4 regions of the Rhodococcus sp. NPDC003382 genome follow, and region 2 is predicted to be linked to each of the others. Evidence: riboswitches for the same ligand, from Rfam matches in the RefSeq annotation. Region 2 holds a riboswitch; each other region holds the start of a gene.
The links. Region 2 has a riboswitch for cobalamin ahead of cobN (cobaltochelatase subunit CobN). Riboswitches for the same ligand answer to the same signal wherever they lie in the genome.
Positions count from the first base shown of each region.

Region 1: another riboswitch for cobalamin. It lies ahead of metE (5-methyltetrahydropteroyltriglutamate--homocysteine S-methyltransferase); the one in region 2 lies ahead of cobN (cobaltochelatase subunit CobN).
Region 3: another riboswitch for cobalamin. It lies ahead of ACWDUD_RS21775 (class I SAM-dependent methyltransferase); the one in region 2 lies ahead of cobN (cobaltochelatase subunit CobN).
Region 4: another riboswitch for cobalamin. It lies ahead of ACWDUD_RS28205 (ABC transporter substrate-binding protein); the one in region 2 lies ahead of cobN (cobaltochelatase subunit CobN).

Region 1 is NZ_JBSFRH010000035.1:39,548-46,800, forward strand. Features, by position in the region: gene ACWDUD_RS21720 (N-acetyltransferase family protein) at 1-170, shown strand, start outside; gene ACWDUD_RS21725 (hypothetical protein) at 547-687, opposite strand; gene ACWDUD_RS21730 (hypothetical protein) at 1,096-1,521, opposite strand; gene ACWDUD_RS21735 (hypothetical protein) at 1,833-2,450, opposite strand; gene ACWDUD_RS21740 (hypothetical protein) at 2,505-3,092, shown strand; cobalamin riboswitch at 3,860-4,067, shown strand; gene metE (5-methyltetrahydropteroyltriglutamate--homocysteine S-methyltransferase) at 4,221-6,500, shown strand; gene ACWDUD_RS21750 (bifunctional 2-methylcitrate synthase/citrate synthase) at 6,658-7,253, opposite strand, start outside.
Region 2 is NZ_JBSFRH010000078.1:5,173-12,425, forward strand. Features, by position in the region: gene cobN (cobaltochelatase subunit CobN) at 1-1,881, opposite strand, end outside; cobalamin riboswitch at 1,934-2,127, opposite strand; gene ACWDUD_RS29755 (cobalamin biosynthesis protein CobG) at 2,164-3,237, shown strand; gene ACWDUD_RS29760 (precorrin-8X methylmutase) at 3,234-3,884, shown strand; gene ACWDUD_RS29765 (precorrin-2 C(20)-methyltransferase) at 3,881-5,398, shown strand; gene ACWDUD_RS29770 (TetR/AcrR family transcriptional regulator) at 5,412-5,960, opposite strand; gene ACWDUD_RS29775 (MFS transporter) at 5,957-7,253, opposite strand, start outside.
Region 3 is NZ_JBSFRH010000035.1:49,316-56,568, reverse strand. Features, by position in the region: gene ACWDUD_RS21795 (hypothetical protein) at 1-259, opposite strand, end outside; gene ACWDUD_RS21790 (ABC transporter substrate-binding protein) at 578-1,588, opposite strand; gene ACWDUD_RS21785 (ABC transporter ATP-binding protein) at 1,589-2,359, opposite strand; gene ACWDUD_RS21780 (FecCD family ABC transporter permease) at 2,359-3,396, opposite strand; gene ACWDUD_RS21775 (class I SAM-dependent methyltransferase) at 3,499-4,254, opposite strand; cobalamin riboswitch at 4,572-4,702, opposite strand; gene ACWDUD_RS21770 (WhiB family transcriptional regulator) at 4,827-5,216, opposite strand; gene ACWDUD_RS21765 (short-chain fatty acyl-CoA regulator family protein) at 5,213-6,637, opposite strand; gene prpD (2-methylcitrate dehydratase PrpD) at 6,795-7,253, shown strand, end outside.
Region 4 is NZ_JBSFRH010000066.1:1,060-8,312, reverse strand. Features, by position in the region: gene ACWDUD_RS28225 (FAD-dependent oxidoreductase) at 1-1,388, opposite strand, end outside; gene ACWDUD_RS28220 (nuclear transport factor 2 family protein) at 1,682-2,113, shown strand; gene ACWDUD_RS28215 (rhodanese-like domain-containing protein) at 2,163-2,573, shown strand; gene ACWDUD_RS28210 (O-succinylhomoserine sulfhydrylase) at 2,570-3,793, shown strand; cobalamin riboswitch at 3,815-3,949, shown strand; gene ACWDUD_RS28205 (ABC transporter substrate-binding protein) at 4,031-4,936, shown strand; gene ACWDUD_RS28200 (FecCD family ABC transporter permease) at 4,999-5,961, shown strand; gene ACWDUD_RS28195 (ABC transporter ATP-binding protein) at 5,958-6,737, shown strand; gene cobU (bifunctional adenosylcobinamide kinase/adenosylcobinamide-phosphate guanylyltransferase) at 6,737-7,253, shown strand, end outside.

The sequences.
Region 1 (7,253 bases), on a different contig from region 2:
GTGTGGGACGAGCACTGATCGAGCGTCTTACCGAAATGGCCGCCGCCGAAGGGCGTTCGGTGGTGCAGTGGGTCACTGCCGAGGACAACCACCAGGCCCAGGCCCTCTACAACACTCTCGCCACCCGAACGCGGTGGGTCACCTACGAAGCCGGACCCTCGAGGATCTGAGCCTGGCGGCAGGAAACCCGCCGCGACCGCGGGCTTCTCGTGAGCGGTGGTTTGTGTCGGTGAGTGATGGGGGCGCCTCATCGACCGTCCGGTAACATCCGGTCCGTTCTGTCCGATTTCAGGGATGGTTGCCGTGAACTACCCCCGACATGTTCACCGCGACCTCTCCCATGCGCCCCGCCTCCGCTCCCCGGAGGCGGGGCGCAGTCGCGTTCGGTCAGGTCTTCGCCGCCGTACACTGACGGTGGCTGCAACCGGCTGCCTGCGATGCGTTGGGGAGTAGCCGTTCGGCGCTCCGCCTCTGCTCCCGGGAGGTGGAGCGCTCGTGTGTTTGTTTGTCGGTCGAAGAATCCCGTTCGGACCGGTAGCGGCGATGTCATCCGGCCAAGAGCAGCAGCACGACAAGGATGATCGTGGTCCCGAGTGCTGCAGCGATCGCCAGGTCGCCGCGGCGTGAGTTCGCGTCATCGAACAGTGGCTCGTCGAGGCGCCATCGCCACGGCATCTTTCGGCTCATGTCGACAGAAAACCCGAATGCCCGGTTTGTCGGCAATGGGTTCCTCGCCACACTCAGGCTCGTTCGCCGGGTACGGCGCGAGAGTGGTGGGTGGGCCCGAGTGCTGACCAGGCATTCCCCATGCCCGGGAAGTACTGGCCCGTGTCCGATCGTGGCAGGTTCGAGTTGCGGGTGTGAAAGGTTTCCTCGGGCAGGGGCAGACCCCGTCGGCTGATGCAGGGGGTGCCGACGGGGCCTGTGTCGCCGGACAGCGTCAGACGGCGACGGCAGGAGTCAATCACAACCACGTTCGGCCGGACGGTATTTTCTTCGCTTACGACCGCTCGGTCCGGTAGGGCTGAAAGTCCCGAATGCATGGGTCGTTAGAGTTTTTTGTACCCCCCGTTCCGGGGCCGTAGTGGGTGGCGGTCAGTAGTGGGGGGTGATGAGGATCCGACCTGGGGTGTCGGTGAGCACGACGCCGTAGCTGGTGGTGTAGGTGGCGAGTTCGGGGGCGCTGACCTGGGCGTGACAAAGGGTCGTTGCGGGGTGGATCAGGGGTGGTCCTCCGGTCAGGCAGTGCACGTCGATGTGGTGGTTGTGGGTGAGGGTGGTGCCGGCGAGTTCAGCGGAGGCGTGGGCGCGGACAGCGTTTTCGACGTCGTGGGGATTGAGGGCGCCGGTGGTGGGGTCCGGTGTCAGGTCGATGGTGGCCGGTGGTGGGGGCGGGGCGCCGGTTTCGACGGTGGCGTCCATTCGGTGGGTGGGTTCGGCGGGGTCGGTGTCGTCGGTTCCGCATGCGGCGAGAGTGAGTGGGAGCAGGAATAGTGCGCCGATGCAGGTCCGGGATCGCATCGGTCGAGTGTGTCAGGCACAGGGGTTTCGGCGGGCCGCGCCGGACGGGGGGCGAGCGACGGCTCTACGAGCGCTTCCCGTAACACGGGATGTGCCGGGGCCAGGGGGGTGAGATGACCCGTCGAACCTGCACCAGCCCGCACCGGCGAAGGGATGTCCGGATGACGGAGCATGCCCACCTGCCACCGAGGATGTTCGAGACTGCCAGCGACCTCGCAACATCGCCGTATCCACCGGCGCCCGGAGGCTACCGCGACTACAGGGGGATCGACCGAGCGCATCGCCGTGCACCGACAGGACTGACGAAGCGATCACCGATGCGGTGCTACCGACAGTGCGGCCCGGACACGGTGCAGATCCAGGCTCTGCTGATCTTCCAGATCCCGTGCTCGGCCACGAGCGGGACGACGGCGCCGGCGCCGGGCGCGACGGTGATGGCCTGCGCAGCGCCGCCGGGAGGCACCGGTGCCCACCACCGAGACCACCAGAGCCTGCACACCATCCGGTACGACACTGATGGCGCGTAAGGTCGCCTCGCCCGTGTGCGCTACCTGCTGGACAGGATCAGGTGTCTCGACAGTGGCGCCTTCGAACAGACGCACGCGCGTATTCAGATCCAGGTCGTAGTCGAACGCGGCAGCCAGCATCTCGGTGACCTGCTCCGCAGAGGGAATCGTGGAGGCGGGCAACTCAAGAGACGAGTGCGCCGGTGGGGACGTTTCTGCAGAAGTGGAGGCGGGCACTGTGGCCGGCGAGCCCGGATCGGTGCTGCACCCGCAGAACGCAACAACTCCGACGAGGGCGGCAGCGATGCTGCTCAGCAGGCGTGCTGTCACGGAAGGGTCCTTGCTGGTGTGCGGTGTCGAACAGGGTCGAGACGCCAGGATATCGATGCCGATCGCGCCAGGCTCGGCGTCGAGCCCGCCCATACCTCCAGGACAGCAACTTGTTCAGCGTGCAGCTACGGCAGTGATACTGGCTGCGTGAGCATCACACGGTGTGACGAAGTGACAGCGGCGCGCTGGATCGAACAGCGCCCCGAGGACTGGAGGCGACTCGCCGCACGGGGCCCGGCCTGTTTCGACAGATATGCGCGTCTACGGATCATCCCGGACCCGAGCTACCCGGGACAAAAGGAAAGTGAGATCCCCGCCGACCCAGCTGCCGTGCACGACACGGACCAGATCGGTGTCGTACTGGCCGAATTGGCCCGGTACACCGGAACACCGGATGATTGCTACTTCCTGGTCTGGGACGGGTGGCCGAGCTTTCGCCCTGACGATCCGATGCCGAAGGTGTCGATCCCGAACCGCGACTACTTCCTGTTCCACGGCACCCTCGCAGACTTCCCCGACTGGAACAGCCAAATCGAGGCGCTCCTCGACGACATCGAGGCGCCGACGCCGGCGTTCGTGTGGCCGGCCGATCGGGCCTGGTGTGTGACCTGCGACGTCGATCCACATTTCGCCACGATCGGCGGATCCGCCGAGGCGATCGACACGATCGTGGCCTTGCGGGAGGTCGATGTCGTCGAGGACGACCCTGATCGGGAGCCGCCGTACTACTGCTGACGACCCGAGATCGTCTGCCGCGTTGCGGTGATGCTGAATGTCGTCGTCGCCCGGACAAGTATTCGTCGGACATGCGCTGGTTCTGCACAGCTATGGATGTCGATCGCGGGACTCCCGCACCGTCCAGAAACGAAAAATGCGTTCACCTGGCAGTTCAGCGTCGATGGTGCGTAAACGGAAATTTACGACACCCATCCCGCAGAAACCGTGAGTGACCACGACGCAGGGGCCAACGAGCCCGGTTCACCCACGTTCTCTCGATGCTTGTCGAGATGCAGCGAAGATGAGCGAGATGGGCGGGGCAGATTAACTGGGCCGACCGCAGCTTTATAAAGCTTCTGAGCTGCGGTTTCCCGGAATGAAACCTTGACTGGCGCCTCGTCTCACCGAGACTCTGTCAGTCTGTAGCGGCGTGTCCTGTCAATCTTCACTGCATCTCGACAATGCTGGCGAGATGCAGCGCAGATCAACGTGAGACCAGACGGATTGACTGGATGATCGGGCTCGCGAACGGACCGACCTGCGGTTTCTCTGAGAGCATCCGGGGTCTCACTGAATGTGTACCGCTTGACACCATGCTCGCTTCACAGCCGAAACGGAATCGGTCCCCTCGCCAGTACATCGATCGCTCCGCGAATTAGATGAGTTCGACACGACCGCGGTCGCCGTAAGGAGGTGCGTGTGTGTCCACTGCCTGATGGGGGTTATGCGGGGTTATATAGTCGACGCTGCGAGCGGTTCGCCGTGCCTGTCGTGAGGAGCCCCGAAGACAACGCACGCGCGTCGAAGCACCCTGCCGGGTGCGAGAGGGAACCCGGTGTGACTCCGGGACTGTCCCGCAGCGGTATGCAGGAACGACCGCCGTCATCAGCACTGGAACCCAACCGGTTCCGGGAAGCGACGGCCAGTAGGTTCCCGTCCGGACACGGATGTGGAGCGCCTGCGAGTCCGAAGACCTGCCGATCGTGTCGGACACGCCGTGTCCGACGGTATGCCACCTCGTGGAATGGGTGCGCGACCTGATCGGCAAACCCTTCGAACCGGGTTCGAAGCAGGGGCTCGTATCGGTGATTCGTGCGCTCGTCGGGTGGTATGTCATCAGCGACGAACACCGGAGAACCACCCCTGATGTCTGTATCGACAGCACCTTTCACGGCCACCGTGCTCGGCTCCGCACGTATCGGCCCCCACCGCGAACTGAAGAAGGCGATCGAGGCCTACTGGTCCGGCCGCATGGAACGACCAGCTCTCGAAGCCGTCGCCGCGCAACTACGCGCGGACACGTGGACCAGGCAACGCACCGCGGGCCTCGACTCGATCCCGGTCGGCACCTTCTCCCTCTACGATCACGTGCTCGACACCGCCTTCATGCTCGGTGCCGTACCCGAGCGGGTCGCCGGAATCCGCAACGACCTCGATCGCTACTTCGCAGCCGCCCGCGGTACCGCGGCCGTCGCGCCGCTCGAGATGACCAAATGGTTCGACACCAACTACCACTATCTGGTGCCCGAGATCGGACCGGACACCGTGTTCCGGCTCGACGCCACCCGTCTGCTCGCCGAGCTCACCCAGGCCCACACGCTGGGGGTTCCGGCACGCCCGGTGGTGCTCGGCCCGATCACATTCCTGAAACTGAGCAAACCCGTCGACGGCCAGGGCCCGCTGCTCGACCGGATCGGCGAATTGGTTCCGCTGTACGCGGCCCTGCTCGGCCGGCTGCGCGACGCCGGAGCCTCCTGGGTACAGATCGACGAACCGGCCCTGGTCACCGACCTCGACGACACCGATCTCGACGTGGTGACCGCCGTGTACCAGCGGCTCGGTGAGGTCCGGCACCGCCCGGCGATTCTCGTCGCTTCCTACTTCGGGCAGCTCGGCCCGGCCCTTCCGCGGCTCGCCCGCACGGCGATCGACGGAATCGCGATCGACCTGGCCAGCGGTCCTCCGGATTCGCTCACCGACGTTCCGGAGTTGGCCGGCAAACTGGTGGTTGCCGGCATCGTCGACGGCCGCAACATCTGGCGCAACGACCTCGAGCAGTCCCTCACCACCCTCATCGGGCTGCGCGATCAGGCAGCCGCGGTGGCAGTGTCGACGTCCTGCTCGCTGCTGCACGTGCCGTACACCGTCGCCGCCGAAACCCGGCTGGACAAATCCTTGCGCTGCTGGCTGGCGTTCGGTGCGGAGAAGGAACGCGAGGTGGTCACGCTCGCGACCGCCCTGGACGAGGGGCGTGACGCCGTCGCCGACGAGCTGGCGTCCTCACGGACCGCCGCCGCGGTGCGACGCAGCGACCCTCGCCTCCACGATGCCCGGGTCCGGGAAGAGCTCGCTGCGCTCGGACCCGACCGCGGCCGCAGCACACCGGCGGCCGAACGACGTGGCATCCAGCAGGAGCGTCTTCGATTGCCCGTCCTGCCGACCACCACGATCGGCTCGTACCCGCAGACGTCCCGGATCCGTGTCGCGCGCGCGGACCTGCGCGCCGGCCGCATCGAACAAGCCGAGTACGTGCACCGGATGCGTGCCGAGATCGACGACGTCATTGCGCTGCAGGAAGAGCTGGGCCTCGACGTGCTCGTGCACGGTGAACCCGAACGCAACGACATGGTGCAGTATTTCGCCGAGCAACTCGACGGCTTCTTCGCCACCGACAACGGTTGGGTCCAGTCCTACGGAACCCGGTGCGTGCGACCGCCGATCCTGTACGGCGACGTCACCCGCAACAGCCCGATGACCGTCGACTGGATCACCTTCGCGCAGTCCTGCACCGACAAGCCGGTCAAGGGCATGCTCACCGGGCCGGTGACGATCCTCGCCTGGTCGTTCGTACGCGACGACCAACCACTGGCCGACACCGCCGATCAGGTGGCGCTCGCCATCCGACAGGAGACGATCGACCTCGAGACGGCAGGAGTCGGGATAATCCAGGTCGACGAGCCGGCACTGCGCGAGCTACTGCCGTTGCGTGCCGCGGACAAGGACGAGTACCTCACTTGGTCGGTGGGCGCATTCCGGCTCGCGACATCGGGCGTCGGCGACGACACGCAGATCCACACCCACCTGTGCTATTCCGAGTTCGGTGAAGTGATCGACGCGATCGCCGGGCTCGATGCCGACGTCACCTCCATCGAGGCGGCCCGCTCGCACATGGAGATCCTCACGGATCTGGACGCCGCCGGGTTCAACGTCGGTGTCGGCCCGGGTGTGTACGACATCCATGCGCCGCGGGTTCCGAGTGTCGAGGAGATCGCGTCGCTGCTGCGCAAGGCGCTGGCTGCGGTGCCGGCAGAGCGCTTGTGGGTCAACCCGGACTGCGGGCTCAAGACCCGCGGACCGGCAGAGGTCAAGGAGTCGTTGGCAAACATGGTCGCTGCGGCCAGGGCCGTGCGCACCGAGATTCTGTGACGGACACGCGATGAACCGGTGGCCCGGACCGGGCTGATGCCGATCCGGGCCACCGGTGCCGTCGGTAACGATCCTCAGCGCCTCACTCGCCGTGCCTGCGCGAGGACCGCGAAGCGCGCTTGGCGGATTCCCTTGCGGAAGCGCTGCTTGGTGGACGTCAGGCCACGACGGACCGTTGCGGGACGCCGGTGTATTGACTGAGCGGGCGGATCAGGGCGTTGGATGCGCCCTGCTCGATGATGTGCGCGGTCCACCCGGTGATCCGGCTCATGACGAAGATCGGGGTGAACACCTCGATGTCGAAGCCCATCAGGTGATAGGCGGGCCCCGTGGGGAAGTCGAGGTTCGGCTCGATGCCGGTGGCATCGGCCATGGTCTTCTCGAGGATGTCGTACAGCCGCACCCACTTCTCGCCACCGGTGTGCGCGGCGACGTCGAGGAAGGCCTTCTTCATCGTCGGCACCCGGGAGTCACCGTTCTTGTACACCCGGTGCCCGAATCCCATCACCTTCTCCTTGCGGGACAGCTTGCCGCGCATCCATTCCTCGGCGCGTTCGGGTTCACCGATCTCGAGCATGTCGTGCATCACGGCCTCGTTCGCACCGCCGTGCAGCGGACCCTTGAGGGTTCCGATCGCGGCGGTGACGGCGCTGTAGATGTCGGACAGGGTGGAGGTGACGACCCGGGCCGCGAACGTGGAGGCGTTGAAACTGTGCTCCGCATACAGGATCAGCGACACTTCGAACGCCTTCA
Region 2 (7,253 bases):
GAGTTTCGCGGCCTGGATCAGCGTCCAGATCTGGGCGCGGATCGCCGGGAGTTTCGCCGGATCCATCGCCGCGATGTTCGAGTACTCGTCGAGCAGTTGCTCCAGACGTGCGATGTCGCCGTAGGATTCGGCGCGTGCCATGGGCGGGATCAGGTGGTCGACGATCGTCGCGTGCGCGCGTCTCTTGGCTTGCGCGCCCTCACCGGGGTCGTTGACGAGGAACGGGTAGATCAGCGGCAGGTTCCCGATCGCGGCATCGGTCGCGCACGCCGCCGACAGCCCCGCGTTCTTTCCGGGCAGCCACTCCATCGAACCGTGCTTGCCGAGGTGCACGACCGCGTCGGCCTCGAATCCGCGCTCCACCCAACGGTATGCGGCCAGGTAGTGATGGGAGGGCGCCATGTCCGGATCGTGGTAGATCGCGACCGGGTTCTCCCCGAATCCGCGGGGCGGCTGGATCATCAGCACCACGTTGCCGGCCTGCAGGGTCGCGAGGACGATGGCCTTGTCGTCGCCTTCGCCGTCGACGAACAACGACCCGGGTGCCTCACCCCACGCCTCGGTCATCGCGTCGGTCAGCTCCGCGGGCAGGTCCTTCGTCCACTCGCGATACCGCTCGGCGGTGACGCGCACCGGGTTACCGGACAGCTGGTCGGCCGTGAGCCATTCCTCGTCCTGACCACCGGCGTCGATGAGCGCGTGGATCAGGGCATTTCCGGCTTCCGCATCGTCCTCGAGATCCATGCCGGGGAAGCCCTCGCCCAGGTCGTAGCCCTGCTCGCGCATCGCCCGGAGCAGACGGATCGCCGAGACCGGCGTGTCCAGACCGACCGCGTTTCCCACGCGGGAATGTTTCGTCGGGTAGGCCGAGAGCATGATCGCGATGCGGCGCTGCGCCGCCGGCACGTGCCGCAATCGCGCGTGCGCGACCGCGATTCCCGCGACCCTGGCGCAACGCTCGGGATCGGTGACGTACCGCGGCAGGCCGTCGGCGTCGAACTCCTTGAACGAGAACGGAACCGTGATGATCCTGCCGTCGAATTCGGGAACCGCGATCTGGGTGGCCGAATCCAGCGGGGAGACACCGTCGTCCGAGTCTGCCCAGCTGTCGCGACTCCAGGTCAGGCACAGCGCCTGCAGGATCGGGATGTCGAGAGCGGCCAGTGCCGCGACGTCCCACGCCTCGTCCTCCCCGCCCGCGCCGACGGTCGCCGGCCGGGTGCCGCCGGCGGCGAGCACCGTCACCACCAGGGCGTCGAGGGTGCCGAGTTCGGCGAGCAGATCGTCGGGTGCACCGCGCAGCGAGGCGCAGTGGATCACCACGGCCTGCGCTCGGCCGGTCGCGTCGATCGCGTCCGCGAGATCGTGCGCGAACCGGACGTTTCCGCTGGTGTGGTGGGCGCGATAGAAGAGCACCCCCACCCTCGGTAACCCGCCGGTCGCAGGCGAAGGACGTTCCGCGACACCCCATTCGGGCAGCGCCGCAGGGGGTTCGAATCCATCGCCGCCGAGAAGCACGGTGTCCGACAGGAATGCATGCAGCTGAGCCAGATTCGCAGGTCCGCCGTAGGCCAGATACCGATGTGCTTCGGCCGCGGTCCCGATCGGCACGGTCGAGTAGCTCATCAGTTCGCCGTCGGGGGTTTGCTCCCCACCGAGGACGACGACCGGGACCCCTTGTGCGAGAACCCGGTCGAGCCCGTCCTGCCAGGAGCGCGCAGATCCGAGGATCCGCACGACCACCAGGTCGGAGCCCTCCAGCAGCGCTGGAATATCCGTCGGCTCCAGCCGGGACGGGTTACCGACGACCCAGTCGGCGCCGCCGGCCCGCGCCGACAGCAGGTCGGTGTCGGACGTCGACAGCAACGTCAGGTGCGCCACTGCGCGCCCCGGAACAGCACGAATACAGCCATGTTCAGTCTCCAAACCCTCGTGGACCTCGCGTGCCGTGGCCGGTCTCCTGGCTGACGGATCGACGCTGCTCGGCCGACCTTCCCGGAGGTGACTCCAGTGGTCTCCGCACCGGCGGACCGGCACGGACGAGGGCGAACAACTACCCGCTCACAGTGGCGAGGGCCGCGCCGGTTTCCCACCGGCTTCCCGAGCACCACGGCACGCCGAGCCTAGCGCACGATTTCGGCAGGTGTGCAACCATGTGCGCCCATGACGGACCATTCGGCCGACCATCTCCCTCCGGATCGATGCCCGGGCCTGCTGCGGCCGCACCTCGCCGCGGACGGTGCACTGGTGCGTGTGCGCGCCCCGGGCGGACGTCTTCCGTACGGGGGCCTGCGGCTTCTCGCGGCGGCCTCGCGCGCATTCGCGGACGGCGACGTGCACCTCACCTCGCGGGGAAACCTGCAGGTCAGAGGTGTCGTCGTCGACGAGTGCGGCGGCGTGCCCACCGGCTTGATCGAATCGATCGCGACGGCCGGGTTCCTCCCGTCCGCGAGCCACGAACGGGTCCGCAACATCGTCGCGTCCCCGCTGTCGGGACTCACCGGAGGGTTCGCGGATGTGCGCCCGATCATCGGTGCACTCGACGCTGCGCTGTGCCGCGAACCGGCGCTCGCCGACCTGCCGGGCCGGTTCCTGTTCGGTGTCGACGACGGCCGCGGCGACGTCGCCGGTCTCCGGTGCGATCTGTCCGCGACGGCGCTCGATTCGGATCGGATGCGGATCGGGATCGGCGCCCTGAGCGGACCGGTCGTCCCGACTGCGGACACGGTCCGGACACTGATCGACACCGCGCTGAGATTCGTCGCGATCCGCGAAACCCGCTGGAACGTGCGGCAACTACCCGGCAAGGGCCGCGAACTGGGCGGTACCGCACCGCTCCCCCGTCCGGAGCGGCACCGAATGCCGTACGGGGTTCTCGACGGCGCGGTGTCCGTCCGGGTGCCCCTGGGAATCCTGACGCCGTCGATGGTCGCGGCACTCCCGGACAGCGGTGTGATCGTCACGCCCTGGCGCGGACTCGTCCTTCCCGCCGATACCGACGTGGAGGCGCTCACGGTTGTGGGATTCGACGCTGCCGCGGATTCGCCGTGGTCTCGGGTGACCGCGTGTACCGGCGCACCCGGGTGTAGTCTCGCCCGCAGCGATACGCGAGAAGTGGCCCGACGAACCGTCGCGGAGCCGGCCCCTTCCCGGCATGTCCACATCGTCGGATGCGAACGTGCTTGCGGCGCACCACATTTTCCCCATACCCTCGTCGTCGCCAGGAGTTCCATGTGATCGAGACACCCCCACCCCGCCGGTACGAGTACGAAACCGACGGCGCCGAGATCTACGTTCGCTCGTTCGCAACGATCCGCGCCGAGTCCGACCTCTCGGGGATCCCGGCCGATGCGGAGAAGGTCGCGGTCCGGATGATCCACGCGAGCGGCCAGACCGACCTGACCCGCGATCTGGTCATCCATCCCGGACTGGTCGGGGCGGCACGGAACGCACTGAACTCCGGTGCCCCGATCCTCACCGACGCGAACATGGTCGCCTCCGGCGTGACCCGCAAGCGACTTCCGGCGGACAACCCCGTGCTGTGCCTGCTCGGCGATCCCCGGGTGCCGGGCCTCGCCGAACGGTGGGGTACCACCCGGTCCGCGGCGGCGGTGTCTTTGTGGGCCGAGCATCTCGAGAACGCGGTCGTCGCGATCGGCAACGCGCCCACCGCCCTGTTCCACCTGCTCGAGATGCTCGACGCGGGCGCCCCGCGGCCGGCCGCCATCGTCGGTGTGCCGGTCGGATTCATCGGTGCCGCGGAATCGAAGGAAGCCCTGATCGAACACGAACTGCAGATCCCGTTCCTCGCGGTCCGGGGACGACGTGGCGGGTCGGCGATGGCGTCGTCCGCACTCAATGCACTGGCGCAGGAGCAGGAATGAGCACCGGACGACTCTACGGCGTGGGTCTCGGCCCCGGCGATCCCGAACTGATCACCCGCAAGGCGGCGAGACTCATCGGCGAGGCCGACGTCATCGCGTACCACTCCGGCACGCACGGCCGATCCATCGCACGATCCATTGCCGCCGAACTCATCCCGGACGGCGCACTCGAGGAACCGCTGGTGTATCCGGTGACGACCGGCACCACCGACCACCCCGGCGGGTACGACGGCGCGATCGCCGACTTCTACGACGACTGCGCCGGACGGCTCGCGGCACACCTCGATGCCGGCCGGATCGTCGTCGTGCTCTGCGAGGGCGATCCGCTGTTCTACGGCTCCTACATGTACCTGCACGATCGACTCTCGGAACAGTATGCTGCCGAAGTCGTTCCGGGCGTGACGTCGTTCTCCGCCGCGGCCGCCGCAGCCGCGGAACCGCTCGTACGGCGCACCGACGTGCTCACGATCCTGCCCGGCACCCTGCCGGAACCGGAACTGGCGCGGCGCCTCGCCGACACGGACGGCGCCGTGATCATGAAGCTGGGCCGGACCTTTCCCGCCGTACGCAACGCCCTCGCCCAGGCCGGCCGACTCGACGACGCCGTCTACGTCGAACGCGCATCGATGGGCGGTCAGCGCATCGCACCGGCCGCTGAGGTGGATCCCGATGCGGTGCCGTACTTCTCGGTGATCCTGGCGCCCGGCGACCGGGCGCCGCGCAATCGTGACACCGCCGACCGCTCCCGCCCCGAGGTCGAACAGAATCCGGAACTGCCTGCGGCGCAGGAGCTGCTGGTGATCGGGCTGGGTCCCGCCGACGAACGGTGGCTGACCCCGGAGGCTTCCGCGGCGCTCGCCGACGTGGATCATGTGGTCGGGTACGGGCCTTATGTGGATCGGGTGCCGGTTCGTCCGGGGCTGCAACGTCATTCGAGCGGAAATACCGTCGAGGTGGACCGCGCGCGATTTGCTCTCGAGCTGGCACTGAGGGGCGAAAAGGTCGCGGTCGTGTCCGGCGGCGACGCGGGCGTGTTCGGCATGGCGTCGGCGGTGTTCGAGGCCGCGCAGGACGACCGCTACGCAGAGGTTCCGGTCCGGGTGATCCCGGGTGTGTCCGCGATCCAGGCTGTCGCCGCGCGCGTCGGCGCCCCCATCGGCGGCGACTTCGCGGTGATGAGCCTGTCCGACCGGCTCAAGCCGTGGCCGGTCATCGAGAAACGCCTCGTCGCGGTCGCGCAGGCGGACCTGGTCCTCGGCATCTACAACCCGGCGTCGCGGTCGCGCACGACGCAGGTCGCCGACGCCAAGACGGTGCTGCTGCGGCACCGTCCGGCCGACACCGTGGTCGTCGTCGGCCGGGACGTGGGCCGGCCCGGCGAGTCTCTCGAGGTCACCACGCTCGAAAAGTTGGATCCGGCGACGATCGACATGAAATGCCTCGTGATCGTCGGCGCCGCAGGTACTTCGGTAACGTCCTCGGGTGCCGTGTGGACGGCCCGATCCGTGCGGTGAGCGCCTGGAGAGGTCAGAGTGTCGGGTCGTCGATGATCGATTGAACGAGCACGCCGTAGGTCTCGATGAGGCGGTTGCTCTCGATCACGTCGGGGGTGACGAGTTCGAAGGTCCGCAGCCCGCTGGCCAGCCCGAGCAGCATCGTGACGATCAGCCGGGCACGAACCTGGGTCGGGCCGTCCTCACCGATGGCGGCCGCGATCCGCGGGACGAACCGCGCCGCCATCTTCTCCCGCGCTGCTTCCCGGTCGGGTGCCTCCTGCAGCAGGAACGGCGCCATCGCCCAGAATTCGAAGTCGCCGGAATCGCGGCGTTCGACGAGCGCCCGGGTCATCCGATGGCCGAGCGGTTCGGCGGGATGGTCGAGTTCGCCGACGTTGGGAGCGTCCGGGACGGCGGCCTCGAAGAGCTGAGCCTTGCTGCCGGTCAGTTTCATCACCAGCGCCGGTGAGACACCGGCGCGTTCGGCGATGTCGCGGATCGTCGTCGAGGTGAATCCGCGTTCGGTGAACAACTGCCGCGCGACATCGAGGATGACATCACGCGTCGTCCGGTCGGTCACGACCCTGCCCGGACGGATTCCGGGGTGGACACCTGTTCTGCGCGGGCACGGGTGGGCTTCGGAAGGAACACACCGGCCAGGGTAGCCAAGAGGGTCGCGGTGGCGGCGACGCCGAACATCGCGACGAACGCGCCGTGCCCGGGCAGGGTTTGTCCCGCGACGTCGACGGTGATTGCGGTCAGCAGCGCGGCGACGACCGCGCTCATGCCGGACGAGCCGATGGTGCGCAGCAGCCCGTTGACGCCGTTGGCGGCGGCGGTTTCGCTCAACGGCACCGAACTCATGATGAGCGCCGGCATGGTCGCGAAGGCCACGGCGTTGCCGATACTCCCCAGGACACTGCCCACGATGATGAGCGCGACGGTGTCGTCGAAGGTCATGCGGAAGGCGTAGGCGCAGGTCATCAGGACGGTCGCCGCCACGAGGGTCGCGCGGGCACCGAAGCGACCGGTGATCCGGGCCGAGAGCGGCGAGAAGATCATCATGGCCATGCCGCCGGGCACCATACACAGGCCCGCGGTCGCGGCGCTGAGCCCGAATCCGAATCCGGTGGCCTCGGGCAGCTGCAGCTGCTGGGTGGTTCCCAGGGTGTTGGCGTACGCGGCGAACGAGACGAACAGGCCCGCGATGTTCGTGAGGAGCACCGGGCGATACATCGAGACCCGCAGGTCGACCATCGGCGCCTTCACGCGCAGCTCGTACGGAACCCACACGGCGAGGACGACGACGGCGGCCGCGAGGCTCAGCAGGATGCGCGGGCTGGTCCAGCCCCAGGCCGGTCCCTTCGAGATGCCGAGCAGCAGCGCAATCAGGGCGAGCGAGAGCAGGACCGCGCCGACGACGTCGAACCGGCCGCGGGTACCGGTGACGCCGGCCGGAACGAGGATCAGGATGCCGGTCAGCAGCAGCGCACCTGCGGCCGCGGACACCCAGAACACCGAGGCCCAGCCCAGGTGGTCGAACAGCAGGCCCGCGGCCGGCAGCCCGAGGGCGCCGCCGATGCCCATCGTGGCGCTGACCAGGGCGACGGCGGCTGCCACCTTCTCGCGGGGGAGCACGTCGCGCAGGACGGCCATCGCGACCGGGATCAGCGCGGAGGAGAAGCCCTGGAAGCCGCGGCCGACGAGAACCGCGACGTAGGTGCCGCCGAGCGCGGCGATCAGGGAACCGAGCACCATCATCGACAGGGACAGGATCATCATCCGGCGTTTGCCGTACATGTCGGCCATGCGCGAGACGATGGGCGTCGTAACCGCGCCGGTGAGCAGCGTGATCGTGACGAGCCAGGTGGCG
Region 3 (7,253 bases), on a different contig from region 2:
GCACACTCATCTCGGCCGAGGCCTCGAACGCTTCCAGCTCGGGCGATGCGAGGAGCGACTCGACGCACTGCTTGGACCCGCCCACGTAGCTGGCCATCAGGTCGATATTAGTCGCCACACACCACGCGCGGTCCTGCGGCCACCACAGGTTCGGCGAGAGCAGAGTGCGGAACCGGTTGCCTGCTGCGGTGATCACATCGGCGATCAGGAACATCCCCATGCACCCCGCCTTCATACGGCCGACGGTGTTCACGGACATCTTCGAGGACGATGTGGCCTTCCCATATCGCGAACCAGCACTGGTCCGCGGTGGTGGTGAAGGGAGCGAACACGGCGATCAGGGCGTGGGCCGTAGGCCGCCCAGATCTCCGGTCGGCGGGCCCTCGTCCTACCGGCCCGGCTGTCCCTGACAGCGGCTCGCAGCGGCACTGATGAAGTCCCACTCCGTCAAGGGGGTGCGCGATACGCCCGTTCGCTTCCGCCACCTCACCCCAGGTGACCGGCTCGACCCCGCCGGCTGTAGCAGCGTCCAGTCGAAGCGTTGTCACTGCAACCGTATCGGTGAACAGACCCGCGGTCAGAAGCCCTTCGTGCGAAGGAATTCGGCGACGGTGACCACAGCCTGCGGGTTGCGGGGGCTTTCCACCAGCGCGGCATACGGCAGGGCGATGATGTTGTTCTCCCGCACCGCGGTGGTGCCGGCCATCAACGGCTGCTGACGCAACTGCTCGATCTTCGCCTCCACCGACTCGTCCGGGCCGGCGCCGTAGTCGACGATCACGATCACCTGTGGATCACGTTGCGCCGCCGCCTCCCAGGACGCTGTGGTCCACGAGTCGTTCAGGTCGTCGAAGATGTTGCTGCCACCGGCCTCGCGGATGATCTGCGACGGTGCCGCCGTGCGGCCGGAGGTGAACGGTTCCGGGGTTGCACTGTCGAACAGGAACACCCGTGCCGGTTCCTGCCCGGCCGGTGCCGTCGCGTTCGCCGCGGCGACCTGCTCGCGGTACCCGGTGACCAGCGCGTCCGCCCGGTCGCGGACACCGAAGATGTCGCCGAGGTTGGTCAGGTCCTCGTACAGGGCATCGAGCGGTTCCATCACCCCGCGGCGGTCGCTGCCCGGCTGGCGGCATGCTTCGGTCAGCTGGTAGGGCACAGCACCGATCGACCGCACCCAGTCCGGGGTCAACCCGGTCGATTCCTTGAATCCGTAGTTCCAGCCGGCGAACACGAAGTCCGGATTCGCCGCCTGGACCACTTCCCGGGTGAAGGCGTCACCGAGCGCCTGCGTGGCCTCGAATTCCGCCTTCCACGGGGAGGTGGCGATGTCACGTTCCTTCCCCGGATAACTCGTATAACCCACCAGGTGATCGGTGAGCCCGAGCGCGAACATCATCTCGGTGATCCCGGTGTCGTTGGTGACCACCCGCTCCGGTGTGCCGTCGACGGTCAGCGGCGCACCGCAGTTGGACACCGTGACCGATTCCCCCGCGGCTCGGGTGGTGCCGCCCTGCACGTCTGCACCACACGCCGTCAGCGTCAGTGCCGCCGCCACGACCGTCACCGCGGCCAACTGTAGGGATCTCATCTAGTACTCCTTCTCGTCGAAGATGATCTGGGGAACACCCAGCCGAGGATGGGTGACGATATGACCGCCGATCCCGAACCAGCGCCGGATCACCTGTGCGCTGAGAACCTCATGCGGGGTGCCGGAACACACGAGACGACCAGCGTTGAGAACAAACAGCCGATCGCAGTACTGGGCAGCCAGATTCAGATCGTGCAGCGCCGAGACCACCGTGATCCCCAGGTTCCGGGCGGCGGACAGGACGCTGTACTGGTGTTGAATGTCGAGGTGGTTCGTCGGCTCGTCGAGCACCAGCACCCGAGGTTGCTGCGCGAGAGCGCGGGCGATCAGGACCCGTTGACGCTCACCACCGGACAGCGACAGAAAGCTGCGCTCGGCCAGGTGGGTCACGTCCGCGGTGGCCAGCGCGTCGCGGCAGATCCGGTCGTCGCGAGTCCGGGAGTCTCGGATGGTTGCGCGGTGCGGCAGTCGTCCCGTGGCGACGACTTCGGCCGAGGTGAAATCGAACTGCATCGGGGTGTCCTGGGTCAGCGCAGCGACCTGGCGCGCGTTCTCGCGCATACTGATCGTGGCGATGTCGCTCCCGTCGACCAGGATCCGTCCCGACACCGGTGACAACGCCCGATACAGGCAGCGCAGCACCGTGGATTTGCCACTGCCGTTCGGGCCGACGATCCCCACGAAGGTGCCTTCCTCGGCGGACAGGGTTATCGCCTCGACGATGCGCGCTCCGGCGATCTCGACGCTGATCTGCTGGTAGTCGACCTTCATCAGCCGGCCCCGACCAGCGCGCCTCGCCGGCGCATCAGCAGGACGAAGACCGGGACCCCCACCGCGGCGGTGATTGCTCCCAGCGGCAGCTCCTGCGGGGGAATGAGAGTGCGGGCACACAGGTCTGCCGTGACCAGGAACACCGCCCCCAGCAGGGGTGTGACCACGATCAGTCGGCGGTGATCCGCGCCGACCAGCAGCCGGGCCACGTGCGGGACGACCAGACCGACGAAACCGACGGCGCCGCAGATCGAGACGTAGCATCCCGTCATTGCCGCGGCAACGACGAACAGCAGCAGCCGGAAGCGGTGGGCATTCATCCCCACAGCGGCGCTGACCTCGTCGCCCATGGAGAGCGCGTTCAGGTGGCGGGCGCATGCCACGATCACCGTCAGTCCTACGGCTGTCACCACGACTGCCAGGGGAACCATCTGCCAGGTGGTGCCGGCGAGGCTGCCGAGCAGCCAGAACATCACCGACCGGGCCGCGTCCCCGTGGGGGGCGGTGAAGACCAGCACCGTGGTGGCCGCGGAGAATCCGTATCCCAGCGCCGTGCCGGTGAGCACCAACCGTAGCGGCACCAGCCCTACCGCCGATCGGGCCATCAGGTATACGAGGATCGTGGCGCAGAGGGCCCCGAGGAACGCCGCGGTCGACAACGCGTACAAGCCCAGCGCACCGAAGGCGCCGAACAGCACCACCGCGGTAGCGCCCACCGAGGCCCCGGACGAGATGCCCAGCACGTAGGGGTCGGCCAGCGCATTGCGCACCATGGCCTGCACGATCAGACCCACTGCGCTCAACCCCGCTCCGACCAACGCGGCCAGCAGCACGCGGGGCAGCCGGGAGTCGATCACGATCCGGTAGTTCGGAACATCCGCTGCCACTATCGGCCCGCCCGTGACCTCGGCCCACAGGAAGCTCGTGGTTGCATGCCACGGGATGTGCGCGGCGCCGAGCATCAACGCCAGCACCGACACCACCGCCAGCGCTGCGGCCAAACCAACAGCCAAGGTGGCCACGGGCAGTCGGCGCATCATCGGACACCGCCACCTGGAGACTGGGGCACCCGTGTGGGAGGGCGGGTCAGCACATCCGTCGAAGGACGGTCGGGGGCACAGCGATGTGGCATGACTCTGTCAGGCGATTCCATACACGACGTAGTCGTCGAACAGCTGCCAGACGGTTCCCGATTCGGCGAATCCGGCGTGTCGCAACGCGGCGAGCTGAAACTGCACACCGGTCGGAGCAGTACCGTCGCGTTCGGCGAATCTGGCTGTCCGCTCGTCCTGTAGCGTCCCGATCCGGGGGTGTGCGCGCAGCAGGTCCCACCACTGATCCCACTCGTCCGCGCCGGCAGCAAAGCTGTGTTGCTGCGTGCGCCGGTCGTGCTGCGCCGACCACAGGGTGATGTGCCCATCACGGTCGTCGAAGCGAAAATGGTCACCGTTGAGGAAAATCCCGTCGGGCGCGAGCACCGACCTGATCTGTGTGTACAAGCCGATCAACTGCTCAGGACGCAACCAATGCAACGCGGTGGTCGACACCACGGCGTGAGGCGCGGTGTCGAGCTGGGCGGCCACCAGGTCCGTCCAGTGAGGATCGGTGAGATCGGCGTCGACGAAGCGCACCCGGTCTGCGTACCCGGCGAGATAGTCGCGGGCGAGTGCGAGCAGCATCGGGTCGTAGTCGACGGCGACGATCCGGGACTGCGGAAACCGGTCGAGGATCCGCGCGGTCAGTGATCCGGGGCCGCAGGCGAGGTCGAGCGCGGTGAACTCGCCACCGGTGGCGAACTCGAGGGTGTCGAGCATCGCGGTGAAACGGCTTTCCCGTTCGGCGATGTAGGCGGCTTGCTGCCTGTCCCAGCGCTCGACGAGTTCCGCGGGTGTCATCGCGTCACACCCGGTTCGCGCAGGCCCACGACACGTTGCTCGATTCCGGCGATATTGCGGACGGACGGGTCCATCATGGTCGCGGCTTCGAGGATGATGGACCGCTTGTTTGGCACCGCGGTCACACGACTGGCGACCGGGTCCGATCCGCGGAACCGGATCCTGTCTTCGGCGCTGTCGACGTTACTGCCGAGGGCCGGGTCGGCCCGGACGAGAACAGCTGCTGCTGCTGACTTCCGACTACTTCGGTGCATGGCGCATCGAACTTCCCGTGGCCGCTGCACGCGAGCGGGCCACACGTTACGACCGGGGACGGCGAGGCGTCACCGGTCCAGCAGGGTATCGGGCTCGGGGTCGTACGACCCCATACCGTTGCGCGTCAGCTCCGGATTCTCACCGGATTCCACCTGGCTCCGTCTCCGGGGCTACCTGGCTCGATGAATCTAGCAAAACGGACAGGACGATCGAGTTGCCGGTTGCTCTCCTCGCATCTGTGCGACCGTGTCCCTGCGCGTCGGGCACGTTGCTGTCGGATCGGCCAGGAGAGCCGTGGTTCTGGCCTGGGGTTTTTCCTAGTTCGTGGCATTCAGGTGCTCACGATCTCGTCTGTGTCCCCGGGTGGTTCTTGCAGAACTTTCCATCGGGACAGTGTCCGCCGGGTAGGAGGCGCCCAGGCGTTCACGCTCGGTTGTTCCGCCCCACACGCCGTAGGTCTCGCCGGTGGCCAGCGCGTGCTGCAGGCAATCTGCACGTGCCGGGCAGGGGTGACAGATGCGTTTGGCGGTGCGTTCACGTCGTGCGCGTTGTCCGCGAGTTTCGTCGTCGGAAGCGAAGAACAACGTCGGCCCGAAGAATCGGCACACGGCTGCGTCCCACCAACGTGCCCGTGCTTCGGGTGCCGAACGTGCGGTGCCGCCGTGGTGCGAGCGGTCCGCAGCCGTGGTCGGAGTCCGGCTCGTCATTCGGAGGATCCGGGGGTGTAGGGGATGGTGGGCGCTCGGTGTTCGTCGATGTCGAGAGTGCGACCGGCCTGGGGGAAGGCGCGTTGAGCGCAGTCGGTGCGGTCGCAGACCTTGCAGCCGGCTCCGATCGGGACGGTCGTGACGGGATCATCGAGGTTCAGTCCTCGGGCGTAGACGAGTTTGTGGGCGTGGGCGAGGTCGCAGCCGAGTCCGATGGCGAAACTTCGGGGTGGAGACAGATGTCCTCCGGTGGGGTGTTCGTCGGTGGTACGTGCGATCCAGAGGTATTTTCGTCCATCGGGCATCTGGGCGACCTGCGTGCGGATCCGGCCCGGTGTGGAGAAGGTGTCGTGGACGACCCACAACGGGCAGCTCCCTCCGACACGGGAGAAGTGAAATGCGGTGGCTGATTGTCGTTTCGAGATATTTCCGGCCTTGTCGGTGCGGACGAAGAAAAACGGCACTCCGCGTTGCCCGGGCCGTTGGAGGGTCGACAGACGGTGGCAGACGGTTTCGAATCCGACCTCGAAGGCACTTCCGATCAGATCGATGTCGTAGTGCAAGGTTTCGGCCGTACGCAGGAACTGCGTGTAGGGCAGGATGAGCGCTCCGGCGAAGTAGTTGGCCAGGCCGATCCGTGCGAGGGACTTCGATTCGGCCGAGAGGTTCACGGCGGCAGCGGCGAGTGCGCCGATAGTGCGTTTCTGGGTGAGAAAAGCGAGTTGGGTGGCCAGATGGAAGGCGCGCTGGCCGTGACTGAGGCGACGGGCGAGAGCAAGGGTTCTCGTGGCGGGGTCGTAACTGCGCTTCGGACCGGGCACACCGGGTGCATCGGTGCGGATCCGCACGGTGATCGCGTGCTCGTCGCGCAGCAGCCGCGCCAGCTGCAGATCCAGACCACCGAGGGACAAATCCCGGGACACGAACATCTGTTCTGCTGCATCGTCGAGCTCGGCGATGTGATTACGCCGGTCGTAGAAGAAGTCCCGCACGTCCTCGTAGGGCATCGACAACGGCGGCTCTGCGGAAACGCCGTCATGAGTCGGTGACAGACGTTCGACCTGTTCGGTGGCGCCGCGCAGCCGCCGGTGCATGGTGACCAGGACCTGCGCTGCAGCAGGATAGCGGGTGACCAGGTCGTCGATCTCCGCGGCGGTGGTCTCGGCGGTGGCATGGTCGGCGAAGACGTCCTGCAGATCGGCAACGAGCCGGGCATCGCTGTCGACGGCGAAGAACCCCATGTCGAGGTCGAAGGTCGAGTTCAGACGCAGCAACACCGGCACGGTCAGCGGTCGCTGATCGTTCTCGAGTTGGTTGACGTAGCTGGTGGACAACTGCAGCAGCCGGGCCAGGGCGGTCTGGGTCAGGCCCCGTTCTTCACGCAGCCGACGCAACCGCGCACCTGCATACAGCTTCTGCATGTGCAGAAACTAGCAACACCGGATTTCGCAACTTTCGCAGATTCGGTGACCGGGTTACACACAAATCCTCCTGTGCAAGGTATTTCCCCTCCGACACGGTGTGCATAGCGTGCAAATCAGCCGCTGTGACGGCTGTGCCCCCCTGGAAGGTTGTGTAGTGAAAACCCATCTCGTCCGCACTCATCGTTCCGCCGAAGAGTTCCCCAAGCACGACCATCTCGCGTGGAAGATCGCCGAGGTCGCCACCGATGCGATCGAGGTGCCGACCGAGACCGAGGAGATGATCGTCAACCGGATCATCGACAACGCGGCTGTCGCCGCAGCATCGGTCAGCCGGCGTCCGGTCTCCAACGCTCGCGCTCAGGCACTGGCCCATCCCTACTCCCCCGGCTCCACGGTGTTCGGCGTCGGCGGTACATTCTCGCCCGAGTGGGCAGCATGGGCGAACGGGGTCGCGGTCCGCGAGCTCGACTTCCACGACACGTTCCTCGCGGCGGAGTACTCGCACCCGGGCGACAACATCCCGTCGATCCTTGCCGTCGCCCAGCACACCGGCCGCAGCGGTGCGGACCTGATCCGCGGCCTGGCCACCGGTTACGAGATCCAGGTCGATCTG
Region 4 (7,253 bases), on a different contig from region 2:
TGGGGCTCCGACGCGCGGAACATGTCGTCACGCTCGACGACCTTCACGCGCTCGCGGCCCTCGGCCTCGCCCAGGCTGCGCTCGTGCGCGTCGAGGCGGTACCAGCCCTGCCACGTGGTGTACGGCAGCTCCTTGGCCTCGAGGAACGCGACGACGGCGTCCTGGTCGGGCTCGGCCGGGGTGTTGAGGCGGCCCTTGGCGTGGTCCTCGAGCAGGTTCGCGACCGTCTCGTTCGCGTCGCCCTTGGTGTGGCCGATCAGGCCGACCGGGCCGCGCTTGATCCAGCCGGTGACGTAGGTGTGCGGCAGGAACCGGTCGTGGCCCTCGGCGGTCTCGTCGGCGACGACGCGCCCGGCCTCGTTGGGGACGGTGCCGGCCTGGTCGTCGAACGGCAGCTGCGCGATGTTCTGCGACAGGTAGCCCACGGCGCGGTAGACCGCCTGGACCTCCCAGTCGTTGAACCTGCCGGTGCCGCGGACGTTGCCGGTGCCGTCGAGTTCGGTGCGCTCGGTGCGCAGACCGACGACCTTGCCGTCCTCGCCGAGCACCTCGGCGGGCGACTCGAAGAAGTGCAGGAACAGCTTGTGCGGGCGGTCGCCCACGTCGCGGATCGCCCAGTCCTGCAGGGTGTTGGCGACCATGTCGACCTGCTTGGAGTTGCGGCGCGCGAGCTCGGAGCCCTCGTCGTACTCGATGTCCTCCGGATCGACGATGACCTCGATGGTGGGCGAGTGGTCGAGTTCGCGCAGCTCGAGCGGGGTGAACTTGGCCTGCGCCGGGCCGCGGCGACCGAAGACGTGCACCTCGACGGCCTTGTTCTTCTTCAGGCCCTCGTAGACGTTCGGCGGGATCTCGGTCGGCAGCAGTTCGTCGCCGGTCTTGGCGAGCACCCGGGCGATGTCGAGGGCGACGTTGCCGACGCCGAGCACCGCGACCTTCTCGGCCTCGAGCGGCCACTCGCGCGGCACGTCCGGGTGGCCGTCGTACCAGGACACGAAGTCGGCGGCGCCGTAGCTGCCGTCGAGGTCGATGCCGGGGATGTTCAGGGCCCGGTCGGCGTTGGCGCCGGTGGAGAAGATCACCGCGTCGTAGAACCGCTTGAGGTCCTCGAGGGTGAAGTCGGTGCCGTAGTCGAGGTTGCCGAGCAGGCGGACCTGCGGCTTGTCGAGCACCTTGTGCAGGGCGGTGATGATGCCCTTGATGCGCGGGTGGTCCGGGGCCACGCCGTAGCGGATCAGGCCGAACGGCGCCGGCATGCGTTCGAACAGGTCGATGCTGACCCCGGGATCCTGCGCAGTGTCGGACTTCATGAGCGCATCGGCGGCGTAGATACCGGCGGGGCCGGCACCGACGATGGCGACGCGAAGGGGACGAGTCTGATCGGTCATCAGGGGTCAACTACCTCTTCGGAGAACGGACGGACGTGATTCAGCTTAATTTAGGTTGCCCTCTGATGGGCCGACACGGTGCCGCGGCAGACGGGCGGCGAGTGCGTGCAGAACGCAGCTGGGTGGGGAATCGCTTCAGCGACAACACATATGGGCAGACACACGACAGAGGTCGACGGCGAGACGTCGAACGAGGTGTGCGTAGGCCATGAACCAATTCCTACCTCGAGAGGGTTTATTGAGGCAAATGCGCCCCGACCGGCGGCAATCGACCTCCACCTAGGATCGGGGGCATGGCAGACAAGCGACCCGCACCCGAACCGGACCCCGACGAGCCCGAACGCAGCACCGCCGGACCGTTCCTCGGGGCCCTCGCCGTCGTGGTCGTGCTCATCCTCGTCGTCGTCGCCGGGCAGGTCTTCGGACCGTCCGACGAGTCCCTGAGCGACTCCGATCTGGTGTCCCGGACGGTCGACGACTACGTGCGAGCGCACAACGCCGACGACGACGATGCGATGACGCGGCTTCGCTGCGCCGAGCTGCCCGCCGATCAGGCTCCGCTCGCCGACGTCGACGGGGAGGCCACGATCGACAAGTTCGGCACCGTCGACATCGAGGGAGACCGGGGCCGCGTCGAGACCCGCACCACCGTCGACGGAGAGCAGGACACGGTCGTCTGGTCGTTGACGCGCGTCGACGGCGACTGGCGGATCTGCACCGCCTGATTCCCCGCCCGCCTCGCAGGCCCCGACACGTCTGTGGAAAGCTGGTGCGGTGAGCTACGCAGGTGATATAACGCCGCAGCAAGCCTGGGAGCTGCTGCAGGAAAACCCGGATGCCGTGCTCGTCGATGTGCGTACCGACGCCGAGTGGAAGTACGTCGGGGTCCCCGAGACCTCGTCCATCGGTCGCCGCACCGTCTTCGTCGAATGGGTCGGCTACCCGAACGGTGCGCCCAACCCCCGGTTCGTCGACGAACTGCGCGAGGCCGGCATCGAAAAAGGGCCGGTCGTCTTCCTGTGTCGCTCGGGGCAGCGTTCCATCGGTGCCGCCGTCGCGGCGACCGCTGCGGGCCTGACCCCGTCCTACAACGTTCTCGAAGGATTCGAAGGCGCCCTCGACCCCGAGGGTCATCGCGGCGCCCAGGGCTGGCGGGCCGCGGGCCTGCCGTGGAGGCAGTCGTGAGTGCAACTCCCCAGGGTGGCGCGTTCCAGCGGCCACTGCCCGATTCGGTGCGCCCTGCCACGGTCGGTGTCCGCGGCGGCCTGCTGCGCTCCGGATTCGAGGAGACCTCCGAGGCGCTGTACCTCAACTCCGGCTTCGTGTACGAATCGGCCGAGGCCGCCGAGCAGGCCTTCACCGGTGAGGTCGACCACTTCGTCTACTCCCGGTACGGCAACCCGACCGTGAAGATGTTCGAGGAGCGGCTGCGGCTGCTCGACGGCGCGGAAGGCGCGTATGCCACCGCCAGCGGCATGTCCGCGGTGTTCACCGCGCTCGGTGCGCTGCTCGGCCAGGGCGACCGCCTCGTCGCGGCCCGCAGCCTGTTCGGTTCGTGCTTCGTGGTGTGCAACGAGATCCTGCCCCGGTGGGGTGTGGAGACCGTGTTCGTCGACGGCGAGGACCTCGACCAGTGGGAGCAGGCACTGTCGGTGCCGACCACCGCGGTGTTCTTCGAGACCCCGTCGAACCCGATGCAGACCCTCGTCGACGTCCGCAAGGTCTCGGAGATGGCACACGCTGCCGGCGCGAAAGTGGTGCTGGACAACGTGTTCGCCACCCCGCTGCTGCAGCGCAGCCTCGACCTCGGCGCCGACATCATCGTCTACTCCGGCACCAAGCACATCGACGGCCAGGGCCGCGTGCTCGGCGGTGCCATCCTCGGCCCGAAGGACTACATCGACGGGCCCGTGCAGCAGCTCATCCGCCACACCGGTCCGGCGCTGAGCCCGTTCAACGCCTGGACGCTGCTCAAGGGCCTCGAGACGATGCCGCTGCGCGTGCAGCGCTCGGTGGACACCGCGCTCGAAATCGCCCGGTTCCTCGAGACGCAGGACGCGGTGAACTGGGTCAAGTACCCGTACCTCGAATCGCATCCGCAGTACGAACTCGCCCGGTCGCAGATGAGCGGCGGCGGAACCGTCGTCACCTTCGAGCTCGCCGCCGCCGAGGGCGAAGGCAAGAAGAAGGCGTTCGAGCTGCTCAACAAGCTGCGGATCGTCGACATCTCCAACAACCTCGGTGACGCGAAGTCGCTCATCACGCACCCGGCGACGACGACGCACCGCGCGATGGGCCCGGAAGGACGCGCCGCGATCGGCCTGGCAGACGGGGTGGTGCGCCTGTCCGTGGGACTGGAGGATCCCCAGGATCTCCTCGAGGATCTCCAGCAGGCGCTGTCCTGAGCTGGTAAGCCGTGGGCTACGCTGCGGGTGTCCTGTCACGCCGACAGGGCACCCGCTGCGTTTTCGGTGAAGCCGGTGCGAGTCCGGCGCTGTCCCGCAACTGTGAATCCCGTACCTCGGGGGAGCCAGGTCAGCCGGCGTCGCGGGCCGTACGTACTGGTCCTCGGACGAAGGACGGTGGCGTGCCGCAACGCATCCGTTGCAGCCGTGCTGTTTTCGTCCTCCGAGCAACGGAGGATGGCTGTGCCCCTCGACAACACCCGACGGTTGTGCGCCGCCGGCATCACGGTATTCGCCCTCTTCGCCGCCGGGTGCTCCGGTGGCGACGACACCTCACCCGCCGGTGAGACCGACTCGGCTTCCGCCGACGTCCCGCAGGCCATCGTGTCGTTGAGCCCGACCAGCACCGAGATGCTCTACGCCATCGGCGCGGGCGACCAGGTGATCGCCGTCGACGACCGGTCCGACTACCCGGCCGAGGCACCCGTCACCGACCTGTCGGGCTTCACCCCCAACGTCGAGGCGATCCTCGGATACGAACCCGACCTGGTGGTCTCCAACGCCGACACGGCGGATCTCGTCGCCGGACTCGAACAGGCCGGGGTCGAAACCCTGATCCTTCCGGCCGCAGAGGACTTGGACGACACCTACGACCAGATCGAGCAGCTCGGCGCCGCCACCGGACACGTCGGCGAAGCGGCCGAACTCGTCGCGCAGATGAAGACGGACATCGACGAGACCCTCGCCGGCCTCCCCGAACGGGAAACTCCGCTCACCTACTACCACGAGCTCGACAACACCTTCTACAGCGTCACCGACGACACCTACATCGGGCAGATCTACGGGATGCTCGGCCTCAGGTCCATCGCCACCGGTGGCGACGGCTACCCGCAGCTGTCGAACGAGTTCATCCTCGAACAGAACCCCGACGTCGTGTTCCTCGCCGACGGGCAATGCTGCGGCGTGACGCCGGAAGTCGTCGCCGCGCGCGCCGGCTGGAACGAACTCAGCGCCGTGCGCGACGGTCGCGTCTACGTCCTCGACGAGGACATCGCCAGCCGATGGGGTCCGCGCGTCGTGGATCTCGTGCGCGAACTCGCCGCGATCGTCGCGGCAGCACCGGCAGCCCAGCCCACACCGTGACATCGACGCCGCGCCGCCGCGCCCTCGTGCTGGGTGGCGCGGCGCTCGTTCTCCTCGCCGCGATGCTCCTCGGGATCCTGGTCGGTCCCGCGGGGCTCACCGCGCGCGGCGTCCTGCTCGACATGGCCGATGCGCTGCCGTTCGTCGACGTCGACTCCGGGTTGTCCACGCGCCAGCAGGCGATCCTGTGGAACATCCGCATGCCGCGCGTGGTTCTCGGTGCCGTGGTCGGCGCGATGCTCGCGATCGCCGGAGCCGCCTACCAGGGCGTGTTCCGCAATCCGCTCGCCGACCCCTACCTTCTCGGAGTGTCGAGCGGTGCGGGTCTCGGGGCGACCCTCGCCATCGTCGTCGGCGGCGCAGCCGGATTCGCCGGGGTGCCCATGGCCGCATTCGCAGGCGGTTTGCTCGCGGTGGCCGCCACGTACATGCTCGGACGCTCCGTCGGCACCGGGCGCACCGAAGTGGTCATCATCCTCGCCGGTGTGGCCGTCGCTGCGTTCGCCAACGCCATCCAGACGTTCTTCATGCAGCTGCACGACGACACGCTGCGTCAGGTGTATTCGTGGATGCTCGGTCGCCTGTCCACCGACGGCTGGTCCGACGTCCTGACAATCCTGCCCTACGTGATCGTGTCGGTCGCTGTCATCGCGCTGCACCGGCGGACTCTCGACGTCATGTCGGTCGGCGACGTCGAAGCGTCGAGTCTCGGCATCGACCCGGCCCGCGTCCGTCTGGTTCTGGTGGGCGTGGCCACTCTCGGCACCGCCGCCGTGGTGTCCGCCAGCGGGCTCATCGGATTCGTCGGCATCGTCATCCCGCACGCGGTGCGCCTCGTCGTGGGTCCCGGCCACCGACTGTTGCTGCCGCTGTCGCTCATGGTGGGTGCGGCCTTCATCGTTCTCGCCGACATCGTCGCTCGCACCGCGATGTCACCGGCCGAACTTCCCATCGGTGTCGTCACCGCCGCGATCGGCGCGCCGTTCTTCCTGTTCGTCCTGCGTCGCAGCCGGGGTGTCGCATGACCGTGACGTGTAAGTCTGTGTCGGCCAAACGCGGAGGAGTCGAGGTCCTCCACGACATCGACCTCGTCGTGTCCGCCGGAACGTGGGTGTCGCTCGTGGGCCCCAACGGTTCGGGCAAGACGACACTGCTGCATTCGATCGCCGGACTGGTCGCCGCGACCGGCGACATCACCGTCGCCGGCGTGACGCCCCGCAAGTCCGGTCGACGCGCGGTGGCGCGGGCGGTCGCGTTGATGCCGCAGCGGCCGATCGTTCCCGAAGGGGTCACGGTGCGGGAACTGATCCGGCTCGGACGCACCGCCCACATTCCGCGTTTCGGCAGCGAGAAGCCGCATGATCTGGAGATCGTCGACCGGGTCATCGCCCGGCTCGAACTCGAAGACTTCGCGCCCCGCTCGGCAACCGAGTTGTCCGGCGGAGAACTGCAACGAGTGGTGCTGGCGCGCGCACTGGCGCAGCAACCCGACGTGCTCCTGCTCGACGAACCCACCAGTGCCCTCGACATCGGTCACCAACAGCAGGTGCTCGACCTCGTCGATTCCATGCGGTGCGAGGAGAACCTGACGGTGATCGCCGCGATGCACGATCTCACGTCCGCGGCCCAGTACGGCCAGCGCCTGGTCCTCCTCGACCGAGGACGCATCGTCGCCGACGGACCGCCCGCCGAGGTGCTCACCGCCGACCGGATCGCGCAGGTGTACGGGGCGCGGGTCGAAGTGCTCGACCGTCGTGACGGCCGGGCGGTACTGCCCCTGCGGGAACGGGAGGACGCGTGATGGAGGTCGTACTCCTCGGGACGGGTGCCGCCGACGGGTGGCCCAACCCGTTCTGCCGTTGCCTCTCGTGCCTCGACGCGGAGCGGCGCGGTGAAATCCGCGGGCAGACAGCGGCTCTCGTCGACGACGTGCTGATGCTCGACTGCGGGCCCGAAGCGCCGCGGGCGGCGGTGCGCGCGGGCCGGACGCTGGCCGGGGTGCGGCACCTGCTGCTCACCCATTCGCACGCCGACCATCTGGGACCCCAGGTGTTGTTGTTCCGGTCGTGGATCGAGGCGGGGCACGAACTCGAGGTGATCGGTCCGGTCGATGCGCTGGACGTGTGCCGTCCCTGGGTGGGGCCGGACGATCCGGTGCGCTTCGTCCCGGTGGCGGCGGGCGACCGTCTGGCGGTGGGGGAGTACGACATACGGGTCCTTCCAGCGCGCCACCGGGTATTCCGCGACGGTGATGCTGTCCTCTACGATCTCGCCGATGCGCGCGGGGCGCGGCTGCTGTGGGCCTGCGACACGGGCG